DNA from 4 places in the Cognaticolwellia beringensis genome. Region 3 is predicted to be linked to each of the others. Evidence: predicted binding sites of a transcription regulator. Region 3 holds the regulator's gene; each other region holds the start of a gene.
The links. The regulator FliA, encoded in region 3, starts transcription of late flagellar genes. The targets are predictions, from matches to a motif close to CTAAAGNTNNNNNNNNNNNNGCCGATA.
Positions count from the first base shown of each region.

Region 1: a site for FliA is predicted at 2,062-2,088, ahead of B5D82_RS19200 (VC2046/SO_2500 family protein). Genes of this name have one in related genera too.
Region 2: a site for FliA is predicted at 1,955-1,981, ahead of B5D82_RS00575 (DUF3530 family protein). Genes of this name have one in related genera too.
Region 4: a site for FliA is predicted at 2,233-2,259, ahead of pomA (flagellar motor protein PomA). Genes of this name have one in related genera too.

Region 1 covers NZ_CP020465.1:4,559,302-4,563,521, forward strand. Annotated here, with positions in the region: gene B5D82_RS19190 (hypothetical protein) at 361-831, shown strand; gene B5D82_RS19195 (YchJ family protein) at 1,010-1,498, shown strand; gene B5D82_RS19200 (VC2046/SO_2500 family protein) at 1,495-2,028, opposite strand; gene B5D82_RS19205 (ATP-binding protein) at 2,152-3,444, opposite strand; gene B5D82_RS19210 (response regulator) at 3,521-4,220, opposite strand, start outside.
Region 2 covers NZ_CP020465.1:137,603-141,822, reverse strand. Annotated here, with positions in the region: gene rapA (RNA polymerase-associated protein RapA) at 1-1,152, shown strand, start outside; gene rluA (bifunctional tRNA pseudouridine(32) synthase/23S rRNA pseudouridine(746) synthase RluA) at 1,249-1,932, shown strand; gene B5D82_RS00575 (DUF3530 family protein) at 2,049-3,065, shown strand; gene B5D82_RS00570 (WD40/YVTN/BNR-like repeat-containing protein) at 3,162-4,220, opposite strand, start outside.
Region 3 covers NZ_CP020465.1:398,116-402,335, forward strand. Annotated here, with positions in the region: gene flhF (flagellar biosynthesis GTPase FlhF) at 1-1,204, shown strand, start outside; gene B5D82_RS01685 (MinD/ParA family protein) at 1,281-2,123, shown strand; gene B5D82_RS01690 (RNA polymerase sigma factor FliA) at 2,145-2,858, shown strand; gene cheY (chemotaxis response regulator CheY) at 2,908-3,291, shown strand; gene B5D82_RS01700 (protein phosphatase CheZ) at 3,322-4,065, shown strand; gene B5D82_RS01705 (chemotaxis protein CheA) at 4,079-4,220, shown strand, end outside.
Region 4 covers NZ_CP020465.1:236,741-240,960, reverse strand. Annotated here, with positions in the region: gene thiI (tRNA uracil 4-sulfurtransferase ThiI) at 1-139, opposite strand, end outside; gene B5D82_RS00990 (flagellar motor protein MotB) at 261-1,196, opposite strand; gene pomA (flagellar motor protein PomA) at 1,209-1,973, opposite strand; gene xseB (exodeoxyribonuclease VII small subunit) at 2,369-2,623, shown strand; gene ispA ((2E,6E)-farnesyl diphosphate synthase) at 2,616-3,506, shown strand; gene dxs (1-deoxy-D-xylulose-5-phosphate synthase) at 3,529-4,220, shown strand, end outside.

The sequences.
Region 1 (4,220 bases), 500 kb from region 3:
CACACGTTATTTTCCAATAACTTATTAGGGTTGAAAACAGCATAATAATTGAAGAAATTTAACGCTGAATATCTAATTGTCTTTTTGTCTTATAACAAATTATGTATTCCCTTTATCCCTAACACTAGTCAATTTTAGAATATGGCTGTAATACCATTTATTAGCTAGGTCGACTCTAGACGAAGGAAACAGCGCTAAACAGGTTATTCTTTAATTAATAACGCTGTAATAAAATTTTTGACGCAGAATAACGAGTGGGATAAATATAAATCACATGCAACAGAAATAGATCAAATAATACTTGAAATAACAGCTCAATCGATATACTGTATGTTTATACAGTATATCGAGGTTGGTACTATGATTAACATCAATAAAATAGATTTAGAACTAAATAACAGTAGCTTAGCTATAAATAACGCTGTAGAAAGTCCGCGTGAAATAAGTTTATCTTCTACATGGTGTAATATAGTACCTGTGAATAGTCCTTATGACTTATCTGAAAAATACCAAGATATTTGTCAAAATCATCATGATGATAACAAATGGATTTTAATGATTAATCCTGAAAACAATTCACTAGAACAACTCTCTAGTATGGGTAAAATTAATCCTGAAAAAATACTAAGAGTTAATGCAAATAAGGTTAATGTCAGCCTAGAGCATATTAAAAATACGTTATTAAAGGGTACTTGTTCAGCGATGATTTTGTCAGATACTAATTATAATGAAGCTCAACTAAGAGAAATATCGCGTTGTGCTGCTTTAGGAAAAACCCACTGTATTTTATTACAAAAAACAGATTCTCAACAAACCAAGCAACTTCATTAATTCACTAAATTAGTTCAATGGGAGTATGCTAGCAATAGGTTAATCTGTAGATATTAATAGTATCCGCATTGCGGTTATCAATAGGGCAAAAAAAAGGCCTGAAAAAGCTATAAATGATTAAACCATACTGGTGGTCATGATAAACTAGCTAAAATTTTAATAGCAATAGCCTATTTACATGTTATGTCCATGCGGCTCAGAACAAGCCTATACTGAATGTTGCCAACCATTTGTAATGGCAAGTAAACCCGTTAATTCCCCCGAACAACTAATGCGTTCACGCTACTCTGCCTATGCAAGTAAACAAGCAGAGTATATTTACCTCACTTATGCAAAGTCTAGCCAAGTTGAGCAATCAGTTGAAGATATTGCACAATGGGCTGCACAAACAACATGGTTAAAGTTAATTATTCACTATGCCAGTGATCATCAAAAAAATTTAGCTCGCAATGAGAATGCTCAAGTAGAGTTTTCCGCCTTTTATCAGCACAACGGTCAAATTTGGCAAATGCGAGAAATATCTAATTTTGTGATGGAAGATGGTAAGTGGCGATATCTTGATGGTGATGTCTCAGATAGCAAATTGTGTAATAAGCCCAAAAGAAATGAACTTTGTTTTTGTGGCAGTAATAAAAAGTTTAAGCAATGTTGTGCAAAGAATTTTTAGGCAACAGCATTCATTAATGGCGCTTTCACAATCGTTGTTTGTACTGCAGCTAACCAAGCCTGAGCATTAAAATCAGCCCTTTGTTGTGTTTTTTCAATTGATTTATCTTGGTGTTTTTGTTGGCAATACAAACTTGTATTAGTCATAACAGACTGACTTATATGTTTGGCATCGTCACGAAATACTAAAGGTTTAGGGTTAAGCGAGTTAGTTAACCGTAGATGTTCTAACTGCTGTAATTCTATTAAGCTGGCCTGATTATACATACTTATATCTTCAACGTTATTTAACGCGATAGGCGCTTCTTTGGGTAATTGAAAATATTTTCGTAGTTGCGCTGATGTCGTGATTTTTTCAGCAGTTTGTGAAAGTGGTAACTTGAATTGGCTATGCGCTCTAACATCGTCTGTTAGCATAGCGAGTAGAAGAGAAAAATCAGCACGACGATCATGTTGAACACTTTCGCTAAGCTGCTCGCCTAACTGAAGTTCATGAACAAGTATGTCGTTTGATAAAGCGTCTAGTGTCAAAATAATCTACTGTTTTACTGCTGATAATATTACTATCGGCAGCGTAATAAATTACTTTAATATTTCAGATAACTAATAATTAATTTTTACAATAATTACAATCTGTTGGACAATTTTTGTGCACTAAGCAATAACATGCTTAATTGGCCAACTTAATATAAAAGTCGCTCCGCCATGTTCACTGTCAACAACGGAAGCACTACCGCCATGCCATTCCATAATCCGGCATACAATGGCTAGACCTAAACCAAAGCCACCTGTTTCTCGGTTACGAGATGTATCACCGCGAGAAAAAGCGTCAAATATAGTACATTTAAAGTCATCAGACACTCCTTCACCATTATCAGTAACTTTTATTTGACAGTGATCATCTTTTTGCATGATGGTGATGTCTATTTCACCTTTACCGTATTTTATAGCATTTGAAATGTAATTATTTAAAGCTCGTCCGATAAATTGACGGTCAGCCTGAACGCTAACATCTCCAAGCATATTAATAATATTAAAATTTTGATCAAATTGTTGATAATTACTGACCTGCTTTTCAACAATTTCAACCAATGACTCTTCATTGAAGTTCAGTTCTGGTCTGTCACTATCGAAACTAGCATAAATCAACATTTCATTAATTAATTGCTCTAACTCACAAATATCTTTGCTAATAGCGGTGCGATATTTTTCTTGTTTAGCTTTATCATCGGTGCAGCCTAACATTTGCAAGGCAAATTTAGTGCGCGCCAAAGGGGTACGTAATTCATGTGCAACCGCAGTTGATAACTCTTTATGAGCATCAATTAAACGCTTGATTCTACTGGCCATAGTATTAAATGCAGTTACCATGGGCTCAGTCATCTTAGAACTTGCTTTGGGTGCTACAACATCAAAACTTTCTTGACCAAAGTCGATGGCTGTTTTTCTTAATTGATCCAAGTCACGAGATAGAGGCCGTAACCAAAAAAACAATATACAAGCTAAACATGCTAACAGAATAACGCGAATTAATGCTTCTACTCTAGGCCTAGTAGGCATTTTAGCTGGTCCTAAAACAATCACCGTGCCAGCACTGTTAATTCTGTGATGAATTTCTACGGCGTCATTATCATAATATATATGGGTATTATCTTCTTTAATAACGTCATTACGTTGATGGCTAATTATTTTTTCTTGTTGCTCTGACATTAACTTTAACGGTAACTGCCATTGCTTTGCAGCACCAGATATTATCTCTTGCCATTCATTTTCTGGATGTTTTTCTAAATAATTAGAAAGCGATAACAACATGCTTTTATAGCCAGTATAGGATTCAATATCTTGTTCAAGATATGAACTCCACACTTCATCTAGCATCCAGGAGAATACGATAAAAATAGAGATAATAAGAAAATATAAGCTGAAGAATGAGCGACCAAGTTTCATCAAAATGCCTAAAAAGAGAGGAGAATTACTGATGAGATGGCGTAGCAGCCCATCAGCTTACACAATGTAATAATGATTAACTCCACGCATCTGGAACAAATAGATAACCTTGTCCCCAGATGGTTTTAATACGAAAAGGTGTTTCATTACTATCATGCAATTTTTTACGTAAGCGCGATATACGAACATCAACACTTCTATCCATGCCATCGTACTCACGACCAACAACCGCTTTATAAATATAATCACGATTTTGTACTTCGCCTGAGCGACTAGCTAATAACCAAAGTAAATCAAATTCTTGGCTAGTAAGGTCTACATTTTTTCCATGCAATGTCACTTGTCTAGAGCCACGGCTAATATGTAGTTCTCCACAATCAATTTCAGCGTTTTCTTTACCTTCAGAAGGCAGTTGACCACGGCGTAATAGCGCATTTACACGCGCTAATAGTACTCTTGGCTCTACTGGCTTAATGACATAGTCATCAGCACCAATTTCTAAACCTAGTACTTGATCAAAGTCAGTACCTTTCGCTGTAAGCATTAAAATCGGGCCTTTGTAGCCAGGTCGTAAGTCTTTACATACCGCAAAACCATCTTTACCCGGTAGCATAATGTCTAAAATTATTAAGTCTGGCACGAATTTATCAACTCGTTTTTCGACCGTATCTCCTCTGAATTCTTGCTTAACGTGATAGCCTTCACTTTCTAAAAACTCAGCGACTAAATCCGACAACTGGCGATCATCCTCAACGAGTAATATCTTCTTAACTGAC
Region 2 (4,220 bases), 260 kb from region 3:
AATCCAGATTTACTAGAACAACGTATCGGTCGTTTAGACCGTATTGGTCAGACAGAGACTATTCGTATTCACGTGCCTTATTTTGAAGACTCTGCGCAAAGTTTACTGTTTAAATGGTATAAAAAAGCGTTAAACGCATTTGAGCATACGTGTATTACTGGCCATGCAGTTTTTAACGCCTTTGGTGAAAAATTGTTTGATTTAGCACTTAGCGCCAGTTGGGATTCTAATGAAGCGGAAACGTTGATCAAGCAAAGTCATGAGAAACATTTAACGATCAAACAAGACCTTGAATCAGGCCGAGATAAATTGCTTGAGTTGCACTCTTCGGGCCAAGGTAAAGCACATGCCTTAGTTGAAAAAATTGAAAAGTTAGATCAACAAATTCATTTACCACAATTTATGTTTCAGTTATTGGATGTTTTTGGCATTCAACAAGATGATAAAGCCGATAATGCCATTGCTCTGCAACCTTCTGAGCATATGTTGTGTACTAACTTCCCTTGCTTACCTGAAGACGGTACAACGATTACTTTTAACCGTCATACCGCACTAGCAGTTGAAAACTACCAACTTATTACCTGGGATCATCCTATGGTACGTGGTGCTATGGACCTTGTCCTGTCTGATGAAATAGGTAACTCAAGTATTGGCCTATTGAAAAACCCGGCACTGCCAGCTGGTACATTTTTCTTAGAGTGTATTTTCACCTTAGAAGCTATTGCTCCGAGCAATTTGCAACTGGGCCGTTACTTGCCTACTACACCTATTCGCATATTAGTTGATAAAAATGGTAACAACCTTGCCGATAAAGTTAGCGAAACAGTATTAGATCAACAACTGTCACCGGTGAAAAAACAAGTGGCACTGCAATTAGTTAAAGCATTAAGAAGCCAAGTGGCTCCGTTAGTTGCCAAAGCAGAAGCACATGCCGATGCGCAAATTTCTTCTATCCAAGCAAAAGCGCTTGCTGGTATGCAAGTAGCCATGGATGAAGAACATCAACGTTTAACGGCGCTAAAAGCAATAAACCCAAGTGTGCGTCAGCAAGAAATTGACTTTATTTTGATGCAAAAAAATGCCTTAGCTGAATATATTGAAAAAGCACAAATTCAGTTTGAAGCTGTGCGGTTAATTGTTGTCAGCAACTAGGCTATGTCGCACTAACGACTGATGACAAAAGATAGTAAGGCTACGCATATTGTGTAGCCTTTTTGTTTCACGCAAGCTCAAAAGGAATACCTTAAAATGGGTGCTAACCCTGATTTTATTTATCAGCCTCCAATGAGTCCTTACCTTGATATTGTTTATCAAGATAACGATATGGTTGTCCTCAATAAACCTAGCGGGCTATTGACGGTACCCGGTCGCTTGCCTGAACATCAAGACTGTTTACAAAATAGAGTGCTAAAAGTGCTGCCTACGGCAACCGTGGTTCATCGCTTAGATATGGCAACATCTGGCATTATTTTAATGGCACTGAATAAACCTGCCCATGTTGCAATTAGCCGTCAATTTGAAAAGCGCTTAACGCAAAAAAGTTACATTGCTCGGGTCTTTGGTAAAATTGAAAAAGCTCAGGGCTCTGTTGAACAACCGTTAATTTGTGACTGGCCAAATAGGCCAAAGCAAAAAGTAGATCATGAAAATGGCAAAGCCGCACTAACCCATTACAAGGTTTTAAGTTATCGCGAAAACAACGATAAAAAAATAACGACATTAGTTGAATTGACACCGGTAACAGGACGCTCTCACCAATTACGGGTCCATATGCTTTCTCTTGGTCATCCAATACTTGGCGATCGACTTTATGCCCACGAGCAAGCATTAACAATGAGTAATCGCTTGCAATTACATGCCAAAATGCTACAAATAACGCATCCAGTTTCTGCGCAAACATTAACATTTACAAAAGCCTGCCCCTTTGATTAACACCAAAAGTTACTGAGGTTAATTAAAGAAAATTTCGCTTACGTCGATACTATAGACAGTACGCGTTTGGTAGCGCCACCCTGTTAATCAATTATCTGTCAGAGGAAAGTTACTTTATGCGTTTGAAAATAAAACCATTATTTAGTTTCATTATATTAGCGACATCGATCCTACTGGTTAATAGCTCTCAATCATTGGCCTTTGACCCTTTTCAAGAAGTACAAGAGCCACTAAAAACAGTAGAGAAAACTGAGAACACGACTAAAAAGGGATCAGAAGCGACTAAAAGCACAGAACCTGAGGTTGAGGTTGAAAACACTGAAGTTGAGTCCATAAAAGGCACGGAAGCAGAAGATGAACATCAACACCACGTCATCATCAACCCACCTGTTAATTCGTTTGAACAGCAACAACAAGATATTAAACACTACTTATCGCAAGAGAAAATCAGTTCAATAGTTGTTGATTCTGAAAATTATCTGACGGCGGTTAATGCACACACCACGGCAATTAACAAAGGTACTCTGCTGTTAATTCCTGATTGGCAACAAAGTATAGCAACACCTAACGCACTAAATCAGCTACGTAAGAATATGCCACAGCATGGCTGGACAACCATTACCTTACACCCTCCGAGTAAACCAGAAAACTACCCATCACAAGCATTAATGGTGCAAGAACGCAGCACGGAAGATATCGAAACTTTAACAAGCTATGGCAAAAAATTAGCCGATATTATGCTAGCGCTCATTGAGAAAGCTAAAAGTTATCCTGGCGTCATTATTGTTGTTGCAGAAGGTAATCATAGCGCAGTATTGCTCGATATTTATCAACAAGCGTTAGTGGGTGCACCCGCTGCATTTGTTATGCTCAGTAGCTATATGCCGACAATACCAGCAAGCGATAAAATAGCGCAGCAATTGGCAGCAACAGATTATCCCATACTTGATTTATATTTAAAGCGCGATCATCGATTAGTCATTGCGAATGCAAATATAAGAAAAAATGCCGCTAAAAGAGCATTGAAAGTTTATTACCGACAAAAGCAATTAAGCAATCAAGTTACCGGTTACTACCCTAAAAACACCTTAACAACAGAAATTATAAGCTGGCTTAGCACCATCGGCTGGTAAAGTTTTCTCAAGATAAATATAACCCATTTCATAGCCTATTTTAGAATAAAGCTAAGCATAAAGTTAAGCATAAAGTTAAAGGGTTTTCAGCTACTCTCAATGACTAGTGCGATAGATGGCGACTTTTCCTTGTGCTCCGGCAGCTAAAAACAATCCATTACCACTAGCTATGGTATAAAAACCCTGGTCGTCTTTATCGGCAGATGTATCGTCAAACGCTTGCCAATGTTGACCGCCATCAGTAGAAATATCACTGCCAGTTTTACCACTGGCAATACAGATATTATCGCTACAGCTCATTGCGGTAAGTAAACCCCGTTGCCCCGCATCAATTGGCCGCCATTGCTTAGCTACAAAAGTGGCAATATTGGCGTAACTTGCGGGTCTCTGTAGATAATCTCCACCTAGCACAAAAACCTGCTGTTGATTGTTCAAAGCTAATGCATAACCGCCTGCGGTTTGTGTTTGTTGAAAAAGTGGTACACTTTGTCTTTGCCAACTTTCTCCCCAATCACTGCTGTAATAAACCGAAGCTGAAAAGCCACCCGTAGTTAACCAAGCTTGACCATTTTCACCCGTAATAAGCGTATTACCACTAGCGGCAAAAGCGGCTTCTTTGGGTAATATTTTAGGTAGTTTTAACCGCGCGATTCTTCGCCATGTTTTGCCCGCGTCTTCGGTCTTTTTAATAACATAGAAACCGTCAACGGGATCGCCCAATAATAAACCCATGGTATTATCCCAAAAGGCGATGGAATCATAAAAGCCCTTAGCATCTTCATTCTGTAGTAGTAATTGCCAAGTTATGCCTGCGTCTATTGTTTTATATAAAACAGATTGCTCGCCTTCTCCAACACCCATTACAATAGCGGTGTTATTATCGAATAATGCGATATCACGAAAGTCGGTATTATTATCTGCAACTACCGAGCGATCTAGCCAAGTTTTACCCGCGTCTTGGCTAACATAAACCGTATTTTCACTGCCGGTGATCCAAAGTGAATTTTGATACACTGCACTGCCACGCAACGACGCCTTTTTAGCTATATCTATTCTTTGCCAGGGTGTTAATTGTGCCTGCACGGTGAACGACACATTAACAGCAATAAATAGCACAACAATTGAGCACATTTGAAACAATTTACACGGAGAAAT
Region 3 (4,220 bases):
CCGTGCATTTAATAGTCAAATAGAAAACTCATCGACAAAAGTTAACCCGCGAGCTAATGCTAAGCAGGGTGGTGTACCACAAGATATTGAGCAACAATTTAAAAATTTCACCACGCGTTTAGAGCAAACTACGGAATTGGAAACGCCTGAGGGCGCTGTTAATCAGCAACCTAGTGGCGCTCAAAATGAATCAAATAATATAAACTTCCATGACGCGATTGATCAATCAATGGCGGCTTCTGAGAAAATGAGCTCTCATGGCGAACGTCAAATAAATAGCAGTGAATTTGACCGCATGCAAAAAGAAATGTCTTCAATTCGCCAGCTGTTAGAACATCAAATGTCGGGCTTAATGTGGCAAGATATGGCACAGAAAGATCCAATGCGCGCAGTCTTAGTTAATAAGTTAATGGCCATGGGCCTTAATGAACAAATTGCCGATCAAATTGCTGGTTACGTTCCGGCTAGTACCAATGAACAAGATGCATGGCAGCAAGCAAAACACATAATAGCGCAACAATTAAACACGACTAACAATGACATTATTCAACGTGGTGGTGTTGTTTCTCTAGTGGGCCCAACAGGTGTTGGTAAAACCACGACTATTGCGAAGTTAGCCGCTCGATTTTCACAAATTCACGGCGCTGACCAAGTGGTATTAATTTCAACTGATAGCTATCGAATTGCTGGCTTTGAGCAACTTGCCACTTACGGTCGCATTATTGGTTGCCAAGTTAAGCTTGCTAACGACGGCAATGAGTTAGATAGCCTATTACAGCAGTTTGCACAAAAGAAATTAATTTTGATAGACACTGCTGGCATGGGGCAAAGAGATATGCGCCTAACAGAGCATTTGACTACCTTAATCTCGAATGCTCGTGTTAGAATTCGCAATTACTTAGTGTTAGCAGCCAATACGCAACAGCGTGTAATGCAAGAAAATGTTGAGCGTTTTAAGCGAATTCCATTGGCAGGCTGTATTTATACGAAATTAGATGAAAGCTTGAGTGTTGGTGAAATTATAACCACGTCACTACAAAATGGTTTAGCTATTGGCTATCTTACTGATGGACAAAGGGTTCCGGAAGATATTAAGGTTGCAAATGCTGAGAAATTGGTTACGCTTGCAGATAGAATGGCAATTAAGTCTCAAAGCTCAGGAACTGTTTCCTGGCGGACACCTGTATCAGCCGTAGCAGTATAGTCACTTTACAATAGGCAGAGCAGTTATATCCATTGAATATTTATTTCAATTGGTATTATATAGAGAAGTTACTTAGATGATAGATCAAGCGAGCGGCTTAAGAAAAATGCAAGATCCCCAACTTATAAAAGTCATAGCAGTTTCTGGCGGTAAAGGTGGCGTTGGTAAAACCAATGTCTCGTTAAATACCGCAATTTCCTTAGCTAAATTAGGTAAGAGCGTTTTAGTGCTTGATGCCGACTTAGGATTAGCGAATGTTGATGTCATGCTAGGATTGCGCGTACAACGTAACTTGTCTCATGTGTTATCCGGCGAATGTGAACTTGATGATATTATTATCCAAGGTCCCGCGGGTATTAATATTATTCCGGCCACGTCGGGCACACAATCGATGGTAGATTTAACCCCATCGGAGCATGCTGGGCTGATTCGTGCTTTTAGTGATATGCAAACTAAATTCGATATTTTAATTGTTGATACAGCCGCTGGTATCTCCGATATGGTCTTAAGTTTTTGCCGAGCATCACAAGATGTTTTATTAGTTGTGTGCGATGAACCCACCTCAATTACCGACTGTTATGCCTTAATGAAACTGCTCAGCAGAGATCACGGCTTATTCAAGTTTAAAGTTGTGGCAAATATGGTGCGCAGCCCGAAAGAGGGCCAAAACTTATTCGCTAAACTCTCTAAAGTTACCGATAGATTTTTAGATGTTACTTTAGAGCTTGTCGCGGTTATCCCTTATGATGAAAATATTCGTAAATCGGTTAGAAAACAACAAGCAATTGTCGAAGCATATCCAGATTCACCAGCTTCAATCGGCTTTAAATCGCTTGCCAAAAATATTATTAGCTGGCCAATGCCGAAGCAAGCGTCAGGGCATTTAGAATTTTTTATTGAGCAATTGCTAGAACATTAACCAACAAATAAGTGAGCTATAGTGGTAAAAGTACATACTTATAGTGTTGATAAATCGGTTCTGTTGGAGCAACACACTGTGCTTGTGAAGCGCATTGCTTATCATTTACTTGCCCGATTACCTGCCAGTGTTATCGTTGATGATCTTATTCAATCTGGCATGATAGGTTTACTTGAAGCGTCCAATAATTTTGATAATAGCAAAGGTGCTAGTTTTGAAACTTTTGCTGGCATTCGTATTCGTGGCGCCATGCTTGATGAAATTCGTCGTGGTGACTGGGTTCCCCGCTCAGTCCATAAAAATAGTCGCATGATCAGCGAAGCCATAAAGAACTTAGAAGCTGAACATGGGCGCGATGTTAGCGATGTTGAAGTGGCAGAAAAACTTGATATCACCATAAATGAATATCATCAGATACTAAATGAAGTCAGTTCAGGAAAAATACTTGGCATTGATGATCTAGGTGTCAGCAAAGATGTTATTGAAGTCGCCCACAGCCATCATCAAGATGAACCTTATGCTAATATTGAACATAGTTTCTTTAAAAAATCACTGGCAGAATGTATTTCCTCTTTACCAGAGCGAGAAGCTTTAGTACTGTCATTGTATTACGATGAAGAGCTTAACCTTAGAGAAATAGGTCAAGTACTTGATGTGAGCGAATCTCGGGTAAGCCAAATACACAGTCAAGCGATGCATCGATTAAAAGCTCGTATGCAATCTTGGCAAAGTTAAGTAGAATAATAATATCGTAGAATTTTAAATGTTCTCACCGGAGGGTGTCTTGGATAAAAATATGAAAGTACTTGTTGTTGACGATTTCTCAACAATGAGACGAATAATCAAAAACTTGTTACGTGACTTAGGCTTTACCAATATTTCAGAAGCAGATGATGGTAATACGGCATTGCCGATGCTTAAAGATGGTAATTTTGACTTTGTTGTTACTGATTGGAATATGCCGGGTATGCAAGGCATTGATTTACTTAAAGCGATTAGAGCTGATAGTAATTTATCTCATATTCCGGTCTTGATGGTAACGGCTGAAGCGAAGAAAGAACAAATTATCATGGCGGCACAAGCTGGCGTTAATGGCTATATCGTAAAACCATTTACTGCTGCAACATTAAACACTAAGCTTGATAAAATTTTCGAACGACTTGGTTAGTCATCAATTTTTATTTCGCAAGGCCGTCATATGAGTAAAAATACCAGTGTCCATGTTTCATTAGAGCAAGCTAAATTGTTGGTCGAATATATTGAAAATGATCAACAAGATAAAGCTGATGAGTTAATCGCAGAAATTCAAAGTCCGATTAATTCTGAGCTGTTTGCAGAAATAGGCAAGTTAACCCGTCAATTGCATGACTCTTTGAATAATTTTCAAATTGACTCACGTTTGAGTGACTTAGCTAATGCTGAAATCCCAGATGCAAAAGAAAGGTTAAATTTTGTTATTAGCCGCACGGAAGAAGCAGCGAATAAAACTATGGATGCGGTTGAAGCTATTTTTCCGGTTGTTGATCAAATTCAACAACAAATAAGTAGCGTGAAACCACTGTGGCAGAAACTAATGCACAATGAGCTTAATATCAGTGAGTTCAAGGCTTTATGTATAGATATCGACGGGCTACTGAAAACAACCGAAAAAGATTCAAATAAAATTCACCGCTTAATGACCGACGTTTTGATGGCGCAAGACTTTCAAGACCTTACCGGTCAAGTCATTCGCAAGGTCATTGATTTAGTGCGCGAGGTTGAAGTCAGCTTAATAAGCATGTTGACTGCGTTTGGCATTTCATCGGAACAAAATAAACCGAATCACCTACCCAAAGTGGGTGAGAACTTAGTCGAAGGCCCAATCATGAACAGCCAAACTCGAAACGATGTTGTTTCGAATCAAGGCGACGTTGACGATTTATTATCAAGTTTAGGTTTTTAATAGGAGTTACTAAATGTCATTTGAACAAGATGAGGAAATTCTTCAGGATTTTTTAATCGAAGCTGGAGAAATACTTGAGTCCTTGTCTGAGCAATTAGTTGAGCTTGAAAATGACCCGAATAATGCCGAATTGCTTAACGCCATTTTTAGGGGGT
Region 4 (4,220 bases), 160 kb from region 3:
AGTTCATGCGTGTTGTGACTTGATCATCAACTCGACGTAAAACATTTTTCACACTCGATTCTAAAATCTTAGTAAAACGCTTACGCACCGGACGGCTTTTAATCGTAATTTCAGCCTGTAACTTAACAATAAATTTCATTAACAATAATACCCACACCTAGAATGGCGCGCATTATATATTAAGCACAGCCATAAAAAAAGGAGTACATCATTTGTACTCCTCACTTAAGCTTGCTTCACTGCAAGGCCATTAATTATAGTTAACGGATGGAAATGGGTTCTGTTTCTTTCGCTTTTCCTTGATTAATCGCAATTTCAACACGACGATTACGACGGCGATTTAGGCGATTATTATTAGGCACCAAGGGTCGCGTATCTGCATGACCTACAACAAGCAAACGTGATTGATCAAACCCAGGTACTTTAATAATTTCATGTGCTATAGCTACTGCACGTTTACTTGATAAGTCCCAATTAGAGGTAAATAGCTCAGAGCTGATACCTTGATTATCGGTATTACCAGAGATCATTATTTCACCCGGGACTGTGTTTAATAACAAACCAATTTCTCGCATAATAGGCTTAAATTGCGGCTGTAAGAATGCCGAACCTGATGGAAATGAACCGTTTTCGCGTATTCTAATAATAACTTGCTGGCCCAGTGACTCTAGTTCGATTGCACCGTCTTGTATTTGCTTTTCTAATTGTTCTGCAATTTTTTTCACTAGCTCGTTCACTTCTTCTTGTGACGCTTGCTCTAGCTCTTCTTTTGCTTGCTGTATTGCTTGTTCTGCCATTTCATCTGCGGTACTTTGTGATTGACCACCTCGCTCAGCGCCACGCTGCTCTTGACGCCCCCCAGCTTCGGTTTCATCACCCGCTTGAAACTCCAACATTTGTTGGGTCATTTCCATCGTTTGTTGCTGAATAACTTCAATAGGCGTTGGCTCAGGTTTACCGGGACGAAACTCCTGAGCGATAATACTGGTACCTTTAGGAATATCTTTCACTTCTATTTTGTTTTGCACGCCAAAAGCAAACTTCATTGAGCCAGCAATTTGCTTGAACTTTAGAACGTCCATTTCTGAAAATGATAAAAGTAAGACGAAAAAACACATCAACAGCGACATTAAATCGGCGAATGTTCCCATCCATGCTGGTAGCCCTGGGGGTGGACATTTACATTTATCTGCCATAATTTACTCCCGCTACTCTTCGGTGGTATCAACAACTCGCTTACCTTCAGCAAGGTAGTTCTTCAATAAACCTTCAATAACACGCGGGTTTTGGCCATCTTGAATACCTAAAACTGCATCAAGCACTAATTCTTGATTCATTTTTTCTTCTGCCAAACGTAGCTTTAATTTATTCGCGATAGGTATCGCAATAACGTTAGCTAAAAACGCGCCGTATAACGTGGTTAATAGTGCAACCGCCATTGCGGGTCCAATCGCTTTAGGGTCGTCCATATTGGATAACATAGCAACCAAACCAATCAGCGTACCTATCATACCCATAGCGGGTGCAACGTCGGCTAATGCCATCATCATATTAGAACCCGTTTCATGACGTTCGGTCGTAAGATCAATATCTTTTTGCATGGTCGCTCTTACGACATCCGCATCATGACCATCAACTAACATGTCGACACCCTTTTGCATAAAGGCATTAGAAATTTCAGCTTCTTCTAAGGCTAAAAATCCCCCCTTGCGAGCTGCGTCTGCCATTTCAACTGATTTTTCAATTAACTCTTCAGGCTTTTCTAATTTAAACATGAAGGATTTGCCGATAATTTTCCCGATCCCGAAAAACTGGCCTAAATTATAATTGGATAAGACAACAAAAATTGAGCCACCAAATACAATGATCACCGACTGAGCATCTATAAACATGCCAATGTCACCAGCGAGTAACATCGCCATAACCAGTAACCCTATTGCACCGACTATGCCTATTAACGTTGCTAAATCCACAAATGCCTCCGATAAATTTTCTTAGATATACTGATACCAACTCAAATAAATAATTGAACATTTCAAGGTAACTTAAAGCTCCAACATCTGCGTTACTTTCAATCCCAATAGCCCGCTATTGCTCAATCAAACGCCTTAATCTTGAATATTTATATTACTTTCAATTGTTCACTTACTTAGCTCTGTTGCTATTACTATTCTGATAATACCTGATGAATAGGTCTTACGCGAATACTTATATTTTTAGTTATAGCTCTATTATCGCCCATATTGTCAATAACTTAAGAAGATAATAGGAATACTGCCTATATCAGCAAAAATTCATCATTAATTGACCCAGCGCCCCAGCTAAGGTAAGTTTGCGCCTAGAGTTCATATCACGCTAAAAAAAGTCCATGGCCAGAAAAAAAATTGAAAATTTAAGCTTTGAAGAATCATTAGTTGAATTAGAAACAATTGTACAAAATTTAGAGCAAGGGGATCTTAATCTTGAAGACTCAATGGCTTTATTTGAACGTGGCCTACATCTGAGCCAACACAACCAAGAAAAGCTTAAAGGTGCCGAACAGCAAATTAATATTTTGCTAGAAAAAAACGGCCAAGCCCAGTTAGAAAAATTTAATACCAACGAGACAAACAGCAGTGAATAAACTTGCATATATTGATGATGTACAAACTCGCATTAATGATTATCTAGGTAAAAAACTCGAAAGCTTAGCCATTAACGATGAGAAATTATTAGATGCCATGCGTTACGGCTTACTCATTGGTGGCAAACGTATGCGCCCCTATTTGGCGTATATCACTGGCGCAACATTAGATGCAGAACAAGGCGATATCGATGGTGTTGCAGCGGCAATAGAATGTATTCATGCTTATTCGCTATTACATGACGACTTACCTGCAATGGATGACGATGATTTGCGCCGCGGTCAACCGACCTGCCATAAAGCTTTTGATGAAGCGACTGCAATTCTCGCCGGTGATAGTTTACAAACGCTAGCTTTTGATATTATCGCCAATCATGATTTTTCAAAGGCCGTTGATGCTAAGCGTATTAATTTATTGCGCTACTTAGTCAATGCCGCTGGTTATCAAGGTATGTGCGGTGGCCAAGCGTTAGATTTAGCCGCAACCGGTCAAGCAATTACGCTGGCAGAATTAGAAAACTTACATTCTTTAAAAACAGGAGCTTTGCTTGAAGCTTCGGTAAAAATGGCTGCCGAGTGCAGTAATCAGGCAACAACGTTCGATAAAGAACAATTAGCCCTATATGCGAAACTTATGGGCTTAGCTTACCAAGTGCGTGATGATATTATTGATATAACATCGACTGAAGAAGAACTTGGGAAACCAGCAGGTTCTGACCTTGCCGCTAATAAAAGTACTTACCCTGCACTACTAGGTTTACAAGGCGCACAAGAAAAAGCAGAAAACTTATATCAACAAGCGCTTCAAGCTTTAGCCACTTTGCCCTACAATACACAAAGCTTATCCGACTTTGCGACTTTTATTGTCAGCCGCAAAAATTAACTTTAAAATTTAATAGAATAATATGACTATAAACCTAGCTAAATACCCTTTACTGGCCAACATCAATTGTCCGGATGATTTACGAAAATTAGATCAAAAGCAATTAACAAAAACCAGTGAAGAGTTAAGACGTTATCTGTTAAATTCAGTCAGTAAAAGTAGCGGTCACTTTGCCTCAGGCTTAGGCACAATTGAATTAACTGTTGCCTTACATTACGTTTATAACACACCATTTGACCACCTGCTTTGGGATGTTGGACACCAAGCGTACCCGCACAAAATACTTACTGGCCGACGTGACCAATTGCACACTATTCGACAAAAAGACGGCTTGCATCCATTTCCATGGCGGGAAGAAAGTGAATACGACGTACTTAGCGTCGGTCACTCAAGCACCTCAATTTCTGCAGCCTTAGGCTTAGCCGTTGCAGCTGAACAAGAAGCAAAAAATCGCAAAGTTGTTGCCGTAATTGGTGATGGTGCAATGACAGCCGGCATGGCATTTGAAGCATTAAATCACGCTGGTGATATCAAAAAAGATATGTTGGTTATTTTAAACGATAACGAAATGTCAATTTCAGAAAATGTCGGTGCTTTAAACAATCATTTAGCAAAAATGCTTTCAGGAAGCCTATATACTGGGATCCGTGAAGGTGGTAAACGCATACTTAAGAATATTCCACCGATCAAAGAATTAGCCAGTCGTGCAGAAGA